2 regions of the Jeotgalibacillus aurantiacus genome follow, and region 2 is predicted to be linked to the other one. Evidence: riboswitches for the same ligand, from Rfam matches in the RefSeq annotation. Region 2 holds a riboswitch; the other holds the start of a gene.
What was found. Region 2 has a riboswitch for thiamine pyrophosphate ahead of thiT (energy-coupled thiamine transporter ThiT). Riboswitches for the same ligand answer to the same signal wherever they lie in the genome.

Region 1 (10,238 bases), on a different contig from region 2:
ATTGAACCAAACTGCGGAACTGGCTGCTGCATCTGAACCGATGTAATCGTGCCGTCTTTTTGCGTGACGGTCACCGGAATATCTCCGACACCCTCTTCGAGCACCCAGCTGTTTTCGCCCTCTTTTACATCAATCAGCCCTTTATCAGCTAATAAAAAGGCCGTGCCAATCGTGGGATGACCAGCCATCGGCAGCTCCATCTGAGGAGTGAAAATACGAAGTTTCTTCTGATTGCTTCCGTTTGATGGAGGCTGAACAAACACAGTTTCTGATAAATTCAGTTCTCTGGCAATTTGCTGCATCTGTACATCATCCAGCGGCTGTTCTTCATAAAAAACAGCAAGCTGATTGCCTCCAAATGGCGTTGTGGTAAAGACATCAAGCAAAGAGTATGACAATGTTTTCAATCGGTTTCATCCTTTCCTCAAGCTGTTTTTCGTTCTGATTGAGCAGTGGCAGGTGTTTCTTTCACAACAGATAAATAAATGACCATCAGAATAATCAGAGCAGCTCCTGCGACCTGAAATAAACCAAAAGTCAGCTGAAGCCACAACACGGAAGTGACAATCGCAGCGAGCGGCTCAATACTTCCGAGCAGGCTCGTTTCCTGCGGCTTTAAAAAGCGCAGGCTTTCAAGGTAAAACCAAAAAGCAAGCATCGTGCCAAAGACAATCACAAATCCGAGTGAAACTAGTGTAGGGCCGGTCCAGCCTGTCGTATTAATCACCCACGGGGGATGGATCAAAGCCATCGTTGCACCGCCGATCAGCATACCCCAGCCAATGACGTTGAGCGACCCCCATTTAGCCAGAAGGTCTCCGGCATAGAGGGTGTAAAAGGCAAGAGCCACTCCGGACAGCACGCCCCAAATGATCGCACCAGCAGGAACAGATAAAGTCTGAATAGAGCCGTTTGTCAGCAGCAGATACGTACCTGACAGTGCCAATAACACCCCGATCAGATCGCGGCCTGTAAACCTGCTGATGCGCCTGAAAATCAGGTAGGAGAGAATGAACACAGGTGCCAGATATTGAAGAAGGGTGGCGACAGCAGCATTCCCGAGATCAATCGATGCCATATACGTATACTGCACGCCAAGCATCCCTAGAATACTGAAGGTTACCAGTTGAATGACAGCTGATCGATCCCTCCAGATCCTGATGACGTTCGCTTTATTTTTCGTTGTCATGGCAATGAGCAGCAGCAGCGCGCCGGCTAACAGCAGACGCACGGAAACGAGCCATTCAACCGGAATCTGCTCTGTTTCAAACAGTCTTTTTGCTACTGTTCCGCCTACACCCCAAAACGTAGCACCGAGCGTCACCAATAGGATACCGATCCATCTATCAGGTTTGTTCATTCTCAATCACCTCCTGTTATGCATAAGTTTGATCGTATTCTTCCTGTGTAAACTGTTCCGGTTCTCCATCAAAAATCACGTGACCATCCTTTAACGCAATGATCCGATCTGCGTACTGTTTCGCAAGCTGAACATCATGCACGTTGATGATCGTTAACAGACCAAGAGAACGATGCATGCGTGTAATCAGCCGGAAAATCTGATCAGCTGTTCCGGGGTCAAGGCTTGCAACGGGTTCATCTCCAAGTAGAATAGCCGGCTCCTGCATCAGTGCCCGGGCAATGCCGACACGCTGTTTTTGACCTCCGGACAGCTTTTCCACTTTGCGCTTCTCGAGATCTGATAAACCGACTTCTTTTAATATTTCGCGGGCCCGTTCCATTTCCTGCTTTGAAAAAACACCTGTCAGATTCTTTAACGAAGAACGGGAGCCAAAAGATCCGGTCAGCACATTTTGCATCACAGATAGTCGCGGAATGAGATTGAAGTGCTGAAAAATCATACCGGATGAGCGGCGAACCTGTCTGATTTTAGTCCCTGAAAGATCAGACAGTGATTTTTCGTTTACCAGCACAGTTCCGGATGTGGGCGGCTGCAGACCATTCAGGCATCGGATAAAGGTTGATTTACCTGCACCGCTTTTTCCGAGCACACAGACGAACTCCCCTTTAGAAAAAGAAAGGGTGACATCAGCCAGGGCAGGGGCTTCTGTATTTGGATAGCGGACTGAAAGCTGTTGTGTCTGAATCATACAGGGCCTCCTTAAATGACTCGATTTCGAATATAGCTCGTCAGAAAATCAATGGCGATCACCATGACCATGATAATGAGCACGTCAAGTGCGACTGAGCTGTATTGAAAGGTTTTAAAATCGTTGAATAAACGCTGTCCGATCCCGCCGCCCCCGATAAATCCGAGCACGAGAGAGGTCCGGATCGCCACTTCGAAACGGTAAAAAAAGTGTGACAATACATTAGGCCAGATTTGTGGCAGAATGCTGAAGAAATGAGCGGTCCATTTCCTTGCACCCACAGCCACCATGGCTTCCTGAGGCCCGGGATCAGCCGCCTCGATTAATTCAGAGATCAGCTTTCCAAGCACCCCGATGTTATGAATCATGATCGCAATAACAGCGGGAAACGGCCCTAGACCAAGCATCGTCAGCAATATAAGACCGATCACAATCTCAGGAACCGAGCGGATAAAGCTCAAGACGACGCGCCACACATGAAAAAATCCGGTTGGCGCTGTATTTTTAGCGGCCAGGAAGCTGATGGGAAGGGAGATTAAAAGCGCAAAAAAGCTCCCGAGAAACGCCATCGCCAATGTTTCACCTGCATCTTCAAGCATGAGAGGAAGCCTGGAGAAATCCATCGGGAACCATTGACCTAGAAAATCAATCATATTGCGAAAATCACGGAATTTGGCTAAATCAAATTCCGTGATACGCATACTGATAGTCACCAATACGGTCAAAACAGCAACATAAAGAAGATGTCTTTTTTTAAACCACAAGGTGATCAGCTCTATTCATTTAAAATGCCCTGTTTTTCAGCGGCATCCAGGATACTGTTATAGTCTTCAGGTGTAGCTTCCGTGAATCCTGATGCACCAAATGCGTCGAGGATTTCAGGATCTTCAATCGCAAGGAAGGCGTCCTGTAAGGTCTGGATCGTTTCTTCATCAGTACCTGCTGTCACAGCCCAAGGATACTGGAACAACGGCTCCGATTCCCAGATGACTTTCAGCTGGGATTCATCAATTTTACCGGATTCAATCAGCTGATTATAAATCGCACTGTCAATCGCACCGGCCGTTACCTGTTTATTCTGTACAGCAAGCGCAGTTGCATCGTGTGATCCTGTAAAGCGGACTGTATTAAAATCATAGTCGTCCTCAGACTCATAAACACCGCGATCCTGCAGTTCAATAGAAGGAATCAGAGAGCCGGATGTCGAGTTGGGGTCACCAAAAGCAAAATCAACTGCCGCCGGATCGTTTAATAAATCTTCGATTGTTTCGTATGACTCATCAGTATGAGTAATGATATAGGAATGATAAAACGGCTCGCCGTCCACAAGCTGGGTGATGATCGCTTTTGCATCACTGCGTTCCTGGGCAATGACATACGTCAGCGGTCCAAGATACGCCATGTCAATCTGATCATAATTCATTGCTTCCACGACGCCGTTGTAATCAGGATACACATCAATTTTCGTTTCTCTGCCAAGCTCCTCAGTCAAAATGTCCTGAAGCTTGTTCATCGCGCCTTCCATTTCGCCCTCGGTCTGAGCTGGAATGACACCAATCGTAAAGGCCTCCTCATCGGAGCTTCGTTGGTCGCTGTCCTCGCTGTCCTCAGCATTCCCGCAAGCAGCAAGAATCATGGCTGTCGAAAGCGCAGCCGCCGTCAAAAAACGTTTTTTCATAAATAAGTCCTCTTTTCAGATGAATTTTCTAACATGAATAATTTTATGCTTATTGATGGGGTGTGTAAAGTGGGGATGAGTGTAGAAGAGGGGTCTGTCCATGAAGTCTACGGTAGACTTCAGGACAGACCCCAACTCTGCGATAGTCCAAATGGCACAATCCTGCGAAAGGGTGCTGATATTTTGCGAACGTCATCTATCATTCTACGAACCAACTTGAATATCTTGCGAACCAGCATCGATATCCTGCGAACAACGGCCGAAATCTTTCGAACCTCTTCACGTCTACATATAAAAAAACCGGCTACTCCCTATTGAATAGCCGGTCCCATGATCCCTGCATAGATACTGATCAAAACGAGTGCCAAAAACATGATCGTCATCCAAATGTCTGTCCGTCCAATTGCTGCTCTCCGGTAAAACGTACGGTCACTTTCACCGGTAAACCCCCGCGCTTCCATCGCAAAGGCAGTCCGTTCCGCTTTTCTCACAGCACCGGCCAGCATCGGAATCAGCACGTGTCGCATCGTGAGCACCCGTTTAACAGGCGACTTAGGCTTCACGATACCCCGCAGCTCCTGCGCCTGCTGAATCTGAACAAATTCATCCTTCAATACAGGAAGAAACTGATACCCGACCAAAATGCTGTAGGCGATCTTCGGCGAGAGCCTCAGCTGCTGCATCAGGCTCAGAATGAAGTCAACCGGTTTTGTCGTAAAAACAAATAGTAACGACAAACTGGAGAAGGCCAGCACCCGGAAGCTCAACGATAAAGCCGTGCCGAGCGGGTCAGCATTGTCATTGCCAAAAACAAGCGTGGTCCAGAAATAGCCGACGGCACCGAGTAAAAACGGCAGCATCATCAGCCCCCAGATCTTCCACGACACCTTCGCAAATGCGAGCTGAAACAGCACAACACCAAAAAAGAATACGAGTGGTGTCCATGGATTGAAGAAAAACGCCATCGTCATCATAGAAATCGTGATGATCACAAACTTAATAGAAGGATTCATGCGGTGCAGCCACTGCCGCATAGCGCTCACCCCCCGCTGGAGCCAGTAAACGGTGTGCGCTTAAAAGCTCCTTATTCTGCCAAACCTGCCCGGGCGAAAACACGCCTGTCAGCTGTCCCTCGCGCAAAAGTAACACCTGATCAGCCACGCGCGCAGCAAAGTTCATATCATGCGTGACGATCAGGAAAGTTACGCCTTCGTTCGCCCTTTCAATCAGCAATGACTCAAGCTCCTGAAGGGCCGCAGCATCCTGTCCGGCAGTTGGTTCATCCATAACAATAACCGGTCTGCCGTCACATAACATGGCACCGATGGCTACGCGCCGCTTCTGACCATGACTGACTGCAAAAGGATGAGCGTCCGCCACTTCGTTCAAATATAAGCGTTCAAGCATGTGATCCACATTTGAACCTCCACCAAAGGCAAGCTCCTCATGAACACTTTTTGTTAAAAACAGAAATTCGGGAGACTGCGGCACGTAACCGATTCTGTCAGGTTTCACACTGCCCCCGGTAGATTTTAAGCCGCACAGCGCTTTTAAAAGTGTAGACTTACCACTGCCGTTCGGTCCGGCAAGCACCGCGATCGAGCCCTCTTTCAATGAAAACGATACAGGTGAGAGGATAGGCGAGACAGCGAGCTCATGAACATTTAAACTCACGGCCGCCTGACTTCTCACCTGCCGAAGTACTTGAGGGCGCTCATGCTTCGGCGCTTCCATCTGCCATTTGCGATCAAAAAATCCATCCCATAATGCGACCTGATGATCGATCGCCACCACGGTAAGATCGCGTGAGGCGTGAAGCCTGCGAAGCCACGCCACAAATTCCTTAGCCGTCACCGGATCTAAATGCGTGAGCGGTTCATCCAACAGCAGAATATCAGGCTCCATGATCCACGCACAGGCCGTTGCGACCCGCTGTTTCTGTCCGCCCGATAAGGTTTGAATCACCGCATGCCTGAATTCACTCAACCCGGTTTCCTCAAGCACAGCAGTAATCCGCTGATCCATGTCTTCAACCGGAATCTTCGCATTTTCCAACGTAAACGCAAGCTCTTCTTCCACAGTTGGCATGCAAAACTGACTGTCGGGATCCTGAAAAACAGTCGCAATCCGCTGATTGATTTCACCAGGTCCATATTCTGAAGCGTCTCGTCCAAACAGCGTCACGCTGCCCGAAAGAATCCCATCACAATTCGCTGGATAAAGCCGATTCAACAAAAACAATAACGACGATTTGCCGCAGCCGCTTGGTCCGGTAATCACAACTTTTTCGCCTTGTCCCACGTGAAAATCCAGCCCGCTGAACAAGGGTTTGTCCGATTCAGGAAACTGAAACGACACGTTCTGTAAATCAATCACATCAGGCATGCGCATCACGTTTCGTAATCGCATAACCACGAAGTGAGCCTGTTGCGAGCAGGGCATCCACTAAATATTTACCGCCAATTCCGGCAATAATCGCACCGCTCATCACGCGAATCACAAACATGAGCAGGACGTATTCAGGTGCCAGCGCTGCAAAACCGCCAAGCAGATAGCCGTAAACAAAGCTGAATATAGCCGCTCCGGCTCCTGCCATCATAAAGACAGCCAGGTTATAGCGTTTGTATCCGGTAGCAGCAAAAACTGCTTCTGCCCCAAGCCCCTGAATGACACCGGCTAAAATCAGACGTGGTCCGACCGCATTACCAAGCATCACTTCAATGGCAGCAGCCATCGTCTCGGGAATCACCGCAGCACCCGGCTTGCGAATAATCGCCATCACAATAATCGAGACAATAAACCAAATCCCGAAAATCCATTCATAGGCGATGGGCCCAATCACCGCTGCCCATACGTTTCCAAGATGTAAAAACATCAGGTAAATAATCCCGAATACAACAGCAAATAGCGACATCAATACGACTTCTTTCAATTTCCACGACTTTAACATTAACTCAGCCCTTATGCGACGGACTGTTAATACTCATTGAAACCGTCATGACCAGGTGACGGTGCTCACCCGAACGCGCCTTTCCAAAAGTCTCTTCATAAAACGCAAATACATCGTGAATATCACCGTGAATGCCGCTCGCATAATGCATGGAATCATTAAAGACACCGCGTTCCTTCGCACGGTCTACTTCTCTATAAATCACACTCATGTAATCAGGGTTATTCATCGGGTAAAGCGCAAACTGTGACGACACATACTGCTTTGTCTCGTCATGATTTTTCACAGCAGGATCAACTTCCATATACACATCACCAGCCGTATCCCCGGGGCAGCCCGCTGAAAAAGTCGCATTCATCGCCACATGCGCACCCGTTTTAGCAGCATGAAGCGTAATCGCTTTAATGACGTTGAAAACGTGCTGCTCCTGTCCGCGAATCACAGTCGACACATCGTCTGTATGACGCCACACAGCCGAAAGATCCGTTGCCTCAAGCGCTCCTTTAATCACCGAAATAAAATCACCTGTCATCGGATGCAGCGAAAACCGGCACCCGACAATGTTACTTGTTCCACATTCCATTTCAACTTCCTCCTTCTGAGCATTTGCATAAAAAAAGACCACATCCGTGAAAGATGTAGCCACTGCTCCTGCTGTATACGAAGAGAAGTCACTACACTTCCTCACGCAGGTATTATCCTGATCGAGTCATAAGGGATCGGAGCCATTGCTCTCATCTCAGCTACATAAGCACCCCCAGTGCAGATAACGGTATGAACTTTTTCTATGCACGATCACTATATCACCTGAAAATGGGTTGCGCAACAGAATAAATCAGCTAATATGCATAATTAAGTGAATTTAATTGTAATATTTAACTTTTTATTCGTTGAAAATAATCTTTTTTCTAAGTGCTTTCCAGCTATAAAAATCTCATGTTTATTTACACACTCATTTCTCTCCTTTTAAAAATACAGTAAAAGAAGTGAACTTCAATGATCTTTCAAGCATTTAACATTCTCATAGGTCCATTCAGGTTGATTTGTACGATCATTCTGGCAAGCTCTTCAGGGGGATTAGTTCTGCCACGCTGAAGCCAGTGCTGAAGAATACCGACTGCAGCACTTGTTACATACGCCATCACGTAATCAATCGGAACAGCCGTGGAAACGGTCTCGTGATCAGTCAGTCTCAGCATATTTCTTTTGATCAGGTCTTTGATTTTTTCCTGAAAAGAAGGATCGATTGCATCCACCAGCAGCATATAAAAGGTGTCAGCTTCCTGATCAACGTAAGTAAACAATTCAGTTGCAAATAGAAGAAGGATATCCGGCTTAGATGACAACTGGTGCATTTTTTCAGTCAACCTGATCGTTACAATCTGCCACAGTCGATCAAGTAATTCCTGTTGAAGTTGTTCAAGCAGATCAAACTTGTCCAGGTAGTGTAAATAGAATGTTCCTCTATTAATTTCAGCCGTTTCGCAAAGATCTCTAACACTGATCCGTGAAAAATCCTTCTCTTTAACCAGTGTTATTAACGCATCATGTATCGCTTTCTTTGTTTTTTTAACACGCAAATCCTGCTTCATCGTCCAGCCTCCTTTTTATTTATTGAAATAATAGACATTTATTTAAAAAGTGTTGATTAATCAACATTTACAACTAAATTAATCATTGAATTAAATTGCCAATTTACTAATATTATAATCAACAGAGTGTTCAATAAGCAATGAGTTGTTGATTAAGAAGGAGTGAAGATGAGATGAAAATAGTAGAGGTTGTTCATGTATCCAAGTCATTTAGTAAGACACCTGTTTTGAAAAATGTTTCTTTTACGCTGGGAGAAGGAGAAATCGTTGGACTAATTGGACCGTCGGGATCCGGTAAAACAACGCTCGTGAAAACGATTATTGGCATGGAAAAAGCTGATGAGGGTGAGGTGATGGTTCGGGGAAAGAGAATGCCTGATCGATTGATGTTAAATCAGTTAGGTTACATGGCACAATCAGATGCTTTGTATATGGAATTGAGCGCAAAGGAACAGCTCCAGTTTTTTGCAAAGCTATATAAGGTACCTGCAAAAGACAGAAATGAGCGTATTCGTGTCTGCATGGCATTGGTTGATTTAGAAAAAGAGCTGAATAAAAAAGTGAGCCAATATTCCGGTGGGATGAAAAGACGACTTTCACTTGCGATGACATTACTGCATCAACCGGAATTACTGGTTCTTGATGAGCCGACTGTTGGCATAGACCCAAGACTGCGAAAAGAAATATGGGAAGAGTTAACGCTATTGAAAGAGCAGGGGAACTCCATTCTTGTGACAACACATGTGATGGATGAGGCAGAACGTTGCGACCGCCTTATTCTTTTACTCGAAGGTCGTGTACTGGCCGCAGGAACTCCAGATGAATTAAAACAGCAATTTCAAACAAATTCAATCGAATCTATCTTCCTTAAAGAAAGAGAAGTGAGTTGATATGAGAGTATTAGCCGTTGCGGGAAGAATCGTTCAACAGATTTTCAGAGATCACAGAACGCTAGCTTTGATGCTGGTGGCACCATTATTTATCCTGACACTGATTTACTTTCTGTTTCAGACAAATCAGGATTCGGTTGCCACAATCGGAGTAGTTAACCTATCAGATTCCATGCTTGAACAGCTTGCAGAAGCAGATATCGATATTGTTTCCTATGCTTCTGACCAATCGGTTCAGGAGCGCTTATTGACAGATGAGCTTGACGGTTATTTTGTATGGGACAATGAAACGCTAAACATTACTTACAATGCCAGCGCTACGACTTCAACCGGAGTAGTAAAAGCACAGGTGGCACGTATGCAACAGCAGCATTTTGCCGGCCAGGTGGAAGAAGTCCTCTCGCGTGCTGCTGAAGCAGGGGTGATTGCTCCTGACCAGACACCGGTTCCTTTAGAAGTTGAAGAGACATTTGCATTTGGACATGACGACACTACTTTTTTTGACACGATCAGTCCTTTTTTAATCGGCTTTTTCGTTTTTTTCTTTGTTTTCCTGATCTCAGGTATCTCCCTTCTTCGCGAACGGACCACCGGCACACTTGAAAGGCTTCTCAGCACGCCTATTAAACGGTCTGACATCGTTTTCGGCTATATTATCGGATATGGAATCTTTGCCATCATTCAAACAGTTATTGTCGTGATTTATAGTACGTATGTACTTGATATTCAAAATACAGGAAGCATCTGGAACGTATTGTTGATCAACAGTTTCATTGCTTTTGTAGCGCTTGCCTTCGGATTGCTGTTATCCACCTTTGCAAACTCGGAGCTGCAAATGGTTCAATTCATTCCAATCGTTGTAATTCCACAGATATTCTTTGCAGGATTACTGCCGGTAGATTCACTTCAAAACTGGCTGCAGACTGTTGCTAAAATCATGCCGCTTTATTATGGGGGAGATGCGTTAAAGGCAGTCATGATTTACGGTCAGGGGATCAATGATATCTATCTCAATCT
Region 2 (10,238 bases):
CCTTTTTCAATACGATTTCACAAATCCCACTCTCCCTGATCGCTTTTGATGAGGCACACTGTATCTCCCAGTGGGGACATGATTTCAGACCGAGCTACCGGACCATTGTTGAAACGATCAAACAGCTGCCGAATCTCCCTGTTTTGACGGCTCTTACAGCTACTGCAACAGACCGCGTCATTCAGGACATTACAAGTTTGCTATCCATTGATGCTGACCATATTGTCAACACCGGTTTTGCGCGTGATAATTTATCTTTTCATGTCGTGAAGACCGGCGATAAACGCACCTTTATTTCCCGTTTTCTAAAAGAAAAGCAGGATCAGACCGGCATCATTTACACGGCTACCCGGAAAGATGCTGATCAGCTGACCGACTGGCTGAATGAAACCGGATTTGAAGCAGTCTGCTACCATGCAGGACTGTCTGAAGAGGAGCGTAATGAATCACAGCGGCAGTTTATTTATGACGAGAAAAACATCATTGTCGCAACGAATGCATTTGGTATGGGGATTGATAAATCAAACGTACGCTACGTTCTTCATTACCAGCTGCCGATGAATATGGAATCGTATTATCAGGAGGCCGGGCGTGCAGGACGTGACGGGGAACCTTCAGACTGTTATCTCCTTTACAGCCCTCAGGACACGATGCTCCAGCGCTTTCTGATTGAACAATCCATTCACAGTGAGGAAAAGAGAGCTGAGGAATACGGGAAGCTGCAGCAGATGATTAACTACTGTCACAGCAACAGCTGCCTGCCGCGTTATATTCTTACCTACTTTGAGGACCATCAGATGACGTCAGACTGCGGACACTGCAGCAGCTGTCTCGACAGCCGTGAAAAATCCGACCGAACACGCGAGGTTCAGATGATTCTCTCAACGGTAAAACGAATGGGCGAGCGTTTCGGCACTGGGATGACAGCAAAAGTGCTGAAAGGTTCGCGTAACAAAAAGCTGCTCGATTTCAGGCTCGATAAAATTACGACTTACGGATTAATGTCCCGCATGAAGGAAAGGGAAATCTCTGACTTGATTCAGCTCCTGATTGCCGAAGGGTATTTAACCCTTGATGGAGGTCAGTTTCCTGTCCTGAAGCTGACACAGGAAGCCGTTCCCGTTCTGAAAGGTCAGCAGGAAGTCTGGCTGAAGTCTGGCTTTGAATTACACCAGCAAAAAGCGGACTACGACGAATCCTTATTCGAAGAGCTCCGTAAAGTCCGTTCCGCTCTGGCCAAGGAGCACGGTGTTCCGCCATACGTCGTCTTTTCCGATGCCACACTGCGTGAAATGGCGCAGTATTATCCTGAAACGATGGACGAGCTTTCCTCGATTAAAGGTGTCGGTGAACGGAAACGGGACGCTTACGGTGAACCATTTATCTCGGCAATCAAGAGCTATACGGAGGTAAATGGGAAAAACAACAAAATGACGCCCCTTCCTGCATCAGTGCCTGCTGCGAAACGCAAGGAGCCGCAAGTACTGCCGGAAAGCGATCAGCCAAGTCACCTGCTGAGCTATGAGCTGTATGAAGAAGGCAAATCCATCACAGAAATTGCTGACATGCGTGGTATGACGAGTCAGACGATTGAAAAACATCTGCAAAAAGCATACGAAGAAGGACATACACTCCGTTTTGACGATTGGTTTGATGAAGAACTCGAATCACTCATTCTGACCAAACGTGGCGAGCTAGAGGAACCCCGCCTCAAGCCGTTAAAGGAGTCACTGCCTGAGGAAGTGACGTATACACAGATCAAGATGGTGCTGGTGAAGAATCAGCTCGTGTAGATCGTTTAAACCGGTATTCCCGATTGATAAATGAGGGGGTGCCGGTTTTTTATTGTATGTCTCCATGAAGGCCCGACCGTTGCGTGAACAGTACAATTCTTTTTTGAAACAGTACATATAAAGTTTGAAAAAGGACAATTATGATTATGAACATAACAAAAACCACACCTTCAACGCAGAACAATACAATTAACTTTTGAATCAATACATTTAAACGTTCAAACAGTACAATAAAATTCCCATTCGATTCATAAACTCTCCATAACGATACAATCCCGCCACACAACCTTTTCCCCATTTGCACAAGATCTTTTTGTCGACCGATTCAATCTGCTGAAAGAAGGGTAACCTCATTGAAAAAGGGAATAAAGGAACAGATGAGGAGGTCATCAAATGAAACGATTCTGGATCAACCTGATTGCGCTTGCCGCAGTCATCACGATTAATGCGCTGGCCAACATTATTCCAATCAACGGCCAGACAACCGGTGAAATTTCGAACAGGCTGAATGTACTTTTCACGCCAGCAGGCTATGTGTTCTCCATCTGGGGGCTGATTTATACGCTGTTAACGATCTGGGTGCTCCGTGGCGCATTGAAATCACAGCGCAATCGCGACATTTACACAAACACGAGCACACTGTTTGTCTTATCCTGTGTGTTTAATATTACCTGGATTCTGCTTTGGCACTATGAATTTTTTCCACTTTCTGTCCTTGTAATTATCAGTTTACTCGTTTCCATCATTCTGATTTACGGACAGATCAAGCGCAGTAATCCGACATTTCTAGACCGTCTGCCCTTCTCTGTTTATATGGGATGGGTCAGTGTGGCAACCGTGGCGAATATTGCTTACACGATTAATGAAGCAGGGTATGGCGGACTTGGAATCGGATCCGTTTTCTGGACCGTTCTGCTGCTGATTGTAGCGACCTTGATTGCACTCGGTATCCGTTATAAAGAGCGCGACTGGATTTATCCGCTCGTCTTTATCTGGGCCTTTATCGGCATTGGCGTGCAAAATGAAGGCGAATCATCTGTCGTTGTTTTTACCGCTTATGTACTCGCAGCAGTCATCTTCATTGGACTCTTTATATTTAGAAAGAAAAAGGACAAAGGCTACAGTACTCGTAAGCTGAGCTTTAAATAGATTGGATGACAGCCTTCAAATCTGATACGATAACCTTATCGAAAATGAAATGAGGGTATTGTTTTGGAAGATGGACAGTTTGTATTTGCCATGTTTCTGGCTACACTTTTAGTAGGTCCGGTTCTGATGATTATTTCCATCATCTTTGGACGCAAGCGGGGACTAAAGTGGGTCTGGATCACAAATGTGGTATTTTTATTATTCGCGATTGGAATCGCAGGGTTTTATTTGGTACAGCTGGATACGATTGCTGCCAATAATCCAACGCCGGGTGGTGCAGGCATACTCGTGATGCTGATCATCTCATCATGGATCTCCGTGCCGACTGCCTTATCGTTTTTCATCCTGGCTGCAGCCATTTTTATGGAGCAGCGGCGCAATATGAAGGAACAAATGAAGAAGTAAGAAAAACAGCGAACCTCAACAAGGTCCGCTGTTTTTTTAGTTATCAGTTTTTGTAATAATAATCGGCTCATCCTTTGTAATCACAATCGTGTGCTCGATTTGTGCAACGAGGCTGCCGTCGGGTGTTTTGTAAGTCCAGCCGTCTGCCTGTTCCTCGACATAATCGGCACCTGATGAGATAAACGGTTCAAAAGCGAGTACCGTACCTTCTTTAAGCAGCTCATTATCCCATGGATCATGGTAGTTCAGGATATGGTCCGGCGCTTCATGCAGTGAGCGTCCTACACCGTGTCCTGTCAGGTTTGTAATGACAGTGTAGCCATTTTGACGGGCTACGCGTGAAACGGTTTTGCCAAGCTGGCTCTTTTTTGAACCTGCTTTTGCTTTTTTCAATGCAAGCGTAAAAGCATCTTCTGCTGTCTGACAAAGTTTTTCAAGCTCCTTGTTTTCCCCAACAACAAAAGAGATACCTGTATCAGCGAAATAGCCGTCGAGTGACCCTGATACATCAATGTTGACAAGGTCCCCGTCCTGAATGACACGTTTGCCCGGGATCCCGTGTGCCACTTCATCATTTACGCTGATGCATGTGTAACCTGGAAAATTATATTCCCCTTTTGGACCGGAGATTGCACCGTACTGTTCAAATTTGTTTTTTCCTATTTGATCAAGCTCTTCTGTCGTCACGCCGGGTTTGGTTGCTGCACGCATTTCATCCCGGATTTCAGCGACAATTGAACCGATCTTTTTAAGAGCTTCAAGCTCCTGATTATTTTTAACAATCATTCGATTCTCTCCTTGCGCTATAATGGTTCACTATATCATACCTTTCCTCTTTCAGACACTGATAAAACAGATGGATCGGGATAATTTTATGAACATATTTTGCTTCCTCTATTAGTTTAGATAAAAACTAAGAGGGTGTGACTAAGTCCACCCTCTTGTTCTGATCTTATGTTATGCACTTCGCATACGTGACTGTGTCGCCACCCTTGGTACGCTGACAAGCAGTGTAGCCAGAATAATAGTGGTCAGGATGAAAGCAGGTCCCATATAGGATCCGTTGTATGCGAGTGAAAATTGCCATGCCGGCACGCCTTCTGCACCTGATCCGAAGAACACCCATCCTGCAAAAAAGTGACACATGAACCGCAGTAGCGCTCCAGTAAAAACGCCAAGTGTAATATAGACGATCGCTTTTCTCATCTGTCCTTCATCGAGTGAGCGTTTAATCGCTCCTGCAAACAGACCGGCCAGTCCAATGACGGTAAATGCCAACGGATAATCCAGCACATACTGGACCGGATCCACAATATATGCGCCGAATAATGTCTGCAGCAGCCCGACAAGCAGTCCTGAAAGCAGACCTCCTTTCAATCCCCATCTGAATGCCATCAGGATAATCGGGACCATCACAAAGCTGATAGAACCTCCCTGCGGCCAGATTGAGAAAGAAAAGCGGTCAAGAATCAAAGCGATTCCTGAAAAAATTGCGACTTCCATTAAAAACACAAGCTTTGTTCTTTCCATTCCTATTTCCTCCTTTGCGAAATCGATGCAGCTCGCACAGAGGGGAATTCAACAGACACTTTCATCGTAAAATAAAAAGAGTATGGTCCCGGGGATAGAAACCCGGGACCATACTCAGGTCCGTTTCCATCCACATTCCTGCGTAAGCATTAACTTACAGGTTCGAAGGGTCTGAACAGATTGTTCACTCTCAGCCGAAAGGGCTCCCCTTGTGGAAATTGCATCTGCGATCAGTATATCGCACTTCGTGATAAAAGTCATGTAAATGAAGGTCACAATGTAAAGTTTTATGCTATACTATGACACGTCTTTAAGTGGCAGAAAAAGGGGTGAATGAGGCATGAAGTGGCTTAAACAAAGATTTATTGGCGGAAGAATCGTCAAGACGGGGGTCGCGGTTTTTTTAACAGCACTCATTTGTCAGCTATTTAATCTTCCGGTCGTTTTTGCCGTGATCACAGCGATCGTCACGATTGAACCGACTGCCGCAGATTCGATCCGCAAAGGGCTGATCCGTTTTCCGGCGTCAGCCATCGGGGCATCTATTGCGATGCTTGCCACTTTTTTACTCTGTGACCACGCTATTACATACACCATTTCCGCCGTACTGACAATTTGGATCTGCTATAAGCTGAAGCTTGAGGCTGGTATGCTTGTCGCTACCTTAACGGCCGTTGCCATGATTCCCGGAGCAGACGATCATTTTCTTCTAGAATTCATCAAACGGCTTGGCACTACGGGGATCGGTATTTTAACCTCCACACTGGTGAATTTCGTATTAATGCCTCCTAAATATAAGAGTCAGATCATTGAATTTTTATATCTCGCGCAGTCAGATGTAACCAAAATCCTGACAGAGCGCATGAATGAGCTGCTTGATCAGAAGCCTTCAGCACTTAATCTGGAATCGGCATCGAACCAGCTCAGAAGCCAGCTTGACCGTGCTGAGACATTTTGCCGCTATCAGCTTCAGGAATGGCACTATCATTCTTATAAACGTGAGGAAATGAATGAAGTGCAGATGTATCAAAAAAAGATTTACTTGTTAAGACAGCTTTCCTACCATCTTTCCAATCTCGTGACACTTCCAACTGATGAAATTCCGGAATGGTCAATTGAGGAGAAAAAAGCCGTCAGAACATTGATCAGCCAGCTCAACAACCGTATTATCCGTTCTGATGAACAGGAGCCAGTTGACCCTGCCGCACTTGCTATGCTTAGAAGTGCATTAAAAGGTGAAACGGATGAAGATGAGCTTCCTGCAAAGAGCTATATTTATTTTGAGCTGTTATCGATCCACGCTCTTCTGAGAAAAAGGAAATCATTTGTGGCTGTTCCGAGTGTAAAACCTGGGGAGCTTTAAAATGAATGTTAATCCACCATACCGCTTACATAAGGGTTCCGCATATAAAAAACCGTTCACGTCCTTTGCGTGAGCGGTCTATTAAAATCTTCATTTTATCCGTTCATAAGCCCGTATGTAATCAATAGAGAATTCATACGGGTATTGTTTTACAGTTGTTTCATCAGAATTTTCTCGTGGTATTTCATATATGTTCAGCATCATTTGCATCGGATAGGACGGTGATTGCTTTGATTGATGAATCAGCTGATGATCAAGAAAGAATGATACGCCATCTTTTGACCAGTCAAAACCGTATATATGATAGTTAGTAGGATCATATTTAAATTCCCGTTCAAAAAATTCGTCCTGTATCGATGGATCGCTGAAAGCACGTATTCCATACCCCAATGTGCAGGTATCTTCTTTAACATTCCACCCTTTCAGTTCAAATGGACAGATTTCCGCAGACCGTTCAGGTTGATCCTCAAACCCAATCATCCAGAAAGCACAGACATTTTCAGGAGTTGCTAGCCCCTTTACCCGAATCTCAAAATAGCCATACTGTGGTGTGAATAACCGCTCAGGTGTCTGCTCCTCTTTAACGATGCAATGTTCAGAAAAGCGATGCTGTCCAAATTTACTTCCAAGTGAACCTGAATAAACTCCTGTCTGAAGATTACTCACTTTAATATTGCCGTCCAGTTCCGGACACCATGGCTGCTGATTAGCTGAAATCATTAACTTCAGTTCACTATTTTCTATACGATAATTCGCTTTGGCGTTTTCACGGCTGCTCCATTGAGGCAAATAAAATGGCAGCCACTTTGACAGGTCAAGACTCACCTGATCAAAATCATCATTAAAAACCAAACGGAACCCCTTTTTTTCCAAAGAGTTCCGGGGGAAATCACGATCCATCCAGTCAACCTCCCGTAATTTGATAGTGAAAGAATGTATTAGAAGCTGCTCCCCGGTCTATGAAACCGCTGAGAGAGCAGCCGTAATTTTTATAATACGTTAAAATATCGTGCATCCGGATGAGCAAACACAATGGCTGATACGCTGGCCTCCGGTTCCATCATGAAGCCGTCAGTCAGCTGGACACCAATCTCTTCCGGCTGGATCAGCTTAAACAGCTTTTCCTGATCCTCAAGCTCCGGACAGGCAGGGTATCCAAAGGAGAAACGCTGTCCCTGATACTTGGCGCTGAAGCGCTCCTGCATCGTGAAATCAACTGAATCCGGGAAGCCCCAGCGGTCGCGCATCTGCTGATGAAGCAGCTCCGCAAAGCCTTCTGCTGTTTCAAGAGCCAGCGCCTGAAGCGCATGACTTTCAAGAAATCTTCCCTGCTCCTTATACTCCTGAGCCTTCTCCCTGATTCCCCGGCCGGCTGTGACGGTAAAAAATCCTACATAATCCATCTCGCCGCTTTCTTTTGAGCGGAGATAATCAGCAAGACATAAATATGGCGCTCTAGGCTGTCTTGGGAAAGTAAAACGTTCAATCTCGTGTCCCTCTTCTGGATGATAAATAATCACATCATCACCCTCACTCTGGGCAGGAAAGAACTGATACACAGCAGCCGGTGTAATCAATCCTTCTTTTTTCACTTCCTGAATCAGCTGATCAACGGTTTCTTTTACCTTGATGGTTTTTTCATCTCCTTCAGCTAAAAGGCGTGATACTTTACCTTTGACGCCGAGATGATGTCCGATCAGCATTTGCATATTGATATAAGCCTCAACATGTGAAACAGAGTACGAGCTGATCACATGACGCTGCACATCATTCGGCACAAAAACAGGGGCAGGGGCAACAGCCGGCTTTTCGAGTACACCGACATTGCTTTCACGTTTAGGGGCAGGAGCTGCTGATGCAATGGCTCCCTTTTTCGCCTCCCGCTCTTCTACAAGCTTGGCACGCTCCAATTCGTCCTGAAGCTGGTTCGCAAGGCTCAAACCGTTCATCGCATCCTTTGCATATAAAACAAGACCGTCATAGTTTTGTGAAATTTTTGTATCCACAAATTTACGCGAGAGTGCCGCTCCGCCAACCAGAATTGGAATCTCCATGCCTTCCTGCTTCATATCTCCTGCCGTAATGACCATCTGCTGGGCTGATTTAACGAGCAGACCTGACAGACCGACAATGTCCGGCTTTTCACGACGGATGGCTTCGATCAGCTCCGGCGGGGTTACTTTAATGCCAAGGTCAACCACTTCAAAACCGTTGTTACTTAAAATAATTTCTACAAGGTTTTTACCGATGTCGTGTACGTCCCCTTTTACCGTAGCGAGGAGTACCTTACCTTTAGAGGAAGAATCATCAGACGCTTCCATGTGCGGTTCAAGATAAGCAACAGCTGCTTTCATGACTTCAGCACTCTGTAACACCTCAGCTACAATCAGCTGATTGTCATTAAACAAGCGTCCAACCTCTTTCATGCCTGTCATCAAAGGGCCGTTAATGATGGATAGCGGCTCATCGTACTCAGTGAGCGCCTGCTCCAGATCCGGCAGCAAACCTTCTTTTGTACCTTCTACGACATAATAGGCAAGCCTCTCCGCAAGCGGCATATCCGGAAGTCCTGAAGCCGTTTCTTTCTTTTTACCACGGTAAAAGGCGGTAAATTCAGCGAGTGATTCATCAGTCGTATTGAATAACAGTTCTTCAGCCATTTTGACCTCAGCGGGATCAATAGAAGCGAAACGCTCCAGTTTCTCTGTATTGACAATCGCATAATCCAGACCTGCAAGTGTACAGTGGTACAGATACACGGCATTCAGCACCTCTCGGCCAACCGGAGGTAGACCAAAGGATACGTTACTGATGCCGAGCACGGTTTGCACCTGCGGGAAGGCCTCTTTTATGTGACGGATTCCTTCCACTGTTGCATTGGCTGAACCAATATACTGTTCATCCCCTGTTCCAACCGGGAAAACGAGCGGGTCAAAAATGATATCAGTCGGGTGAACACCGTAATCCTTTGTCAGAATGTCGTATGAACGCTTAGCGATTTCAAGCTTGCGTTCCGCTGATACACCCATTCCTTTTTCATCAATTGTTCCGACAACAAGTGCAGCACCATATTTTTTCGCAAGTGGTACAACTGCATCAAAACGTTCAAGCCCATCCTCTAAATTAATCGAGTTAATTATCGATTTACCTTGAGAATACCGAAGTGCTTTTTCAATTACCTTTTCGTCTGTAGAATCAATGACTAAAGGTACCTTCACTTTTTTGACAACCTCCTGCATGAAGGCTTCCATATCTTCTTCTTCATCGCGATCCGGGTCGGCCAGACAGATATCGATGACGTGTGCGCCTTTTTTCACCTGGGCACGGGCGATTTCCGATGCTTCCTCTATTTTCTTTTCCGCAATGAGGCGTTTGAACTTTCTTGAGCCAATGACATTTGTCCGTTCTCCGATCATCAGTGGTCTCATGGATGGATCATCATAGACAAGCGGCTCGATTCCTGACACGGTGTGATGCTTTTCAGGTCTCTGCTTACGCGGTTCATAATCCTTCATGACGTCCGCAATCGCTTTAATATGTGCAGGTGTCGTCCCGCAACAGCCGCCGACAATATTCAGCCAGCCCTTTTCAGCAAATCCTTTCAGCTTTCGTGCAAGCGTTTCAGGTGTTTCATGATATACACCCTCCTCATCCGGCAGTCCGGCATTTGGATAACAGCTGACATAAGACTGATTGATTTCAGATAACGAGCGGATATGGTCCTGCATAAATTCCGGTCCGGTCGCACAATTCAGTCCGACAGATACCGGGTTCATATGCTCAACACTGATATAAAAAGAATCAATCGTCTGTCCGGCAAGTGTTGTCCCCATCGGTTCAATGGTTCCGGAAATCATCAGTGGTAATTCTTTTCCGGTTTCTTCAAATGCCTGCTGAATACCGAGGTAAGCACTTTTTACGTTTAACAGGTCCTGACTTGTCTCGATCAGTAAAAGATCTGCGCCTCCATCAATCAGTCCGCGTGCCTGCTCTGCATA

Region 1: linked by a shared signal. The riboswitch ahead of H7968_RS03835 (Ykof family thiamine-binding protein) and the one ahead of thiT (energy-coupled thiamine transporter ThiT) in region 2 are both predicted to bind thiamine pyrophosphate.

Annotation. Positions count from the first base shown of each region.
Region 1 covers NZ_JACNMS010000001.1:807,803-818,040, reverse strand. Annotated here, with positions in the region: gene H7968_RS03875 (PhzF family phenazine biosynthesis protein) at 1-407, opposite strand, end outside; gene H7968_RS03870 (EamA family transporter) at 425-1,360, opposite strand; gene phnC (phosphonate ABC transporter ATP-binding protein) at 1,377-2,111, opposite strand; gene phnE (phosphonate ABC transporter, permease protein PhnE) at 2,123-2,875, opposite strand; gene phnD (phosphate/phosphite/phosphonate ABC transporter substrate-binding protein) at 2,887-3,789, opposite strand; gene H7968_RS03850 (energy-coupling factor transporter transmembrane component T family protein) at 4,101-4,823, opposite strand; gene H7968_RS03845 (ABC transporter ATP-binding protein) at 4,786-6,198, opposite strand; gene H7968_RS03840 (ECF transporter S component) at 6,167-6,739, opposite strand; gene H7968_RS03835 (Ykof family thiamine-binding protein) at 6,744-7,322, opposite strand; TPP riboswitch at 7,404-7,508, opposite strand; gene H7968_RS03830 (TetR/AcrR family transcriptional regulator) at 7,744-8,331, opposite strand; gene H7968_RS03825 (ABC transporter ATP-binding protein) at 8,505-9,221, shown strand; gene H7968_RS03820 (ABC transporter permease) at 9,223-10,238, shown strand, end outside.
Region 2 covers NZ_JACNMS010000005.1:99,198-109,435, reverse strand. Annotated here, with positions in the region: gene recQ (DNA helicase RecQ) at 1-1,793, shown strand, start outside; gene H7968_RS15020 (TspO/MBR family protein) at 2,187-2,942, shown strand; gene H7968_RS15015 (hypothetical protein) at 3,006-3,347, shown strand; gene map (type I methionyl aminopeptidase) at 3,384-4,133, opposite strand; gene thiT (energy-coupled thiamine transporter ThiT) at 4,305-4,877, opposite strand; TPP riboswitch at 4,996-5,097, opposite strand; gene H7968_RS15000 (aromatic acid exporter family protein) at 5,218-6,240, shown strand; gene H7968_RS14995 (glycoside hydrolase family 16 protein) at 6,331-7,140, opposite strand; gene metH (methionine synthase) at 7,230-10,238, opposite strand, start outside.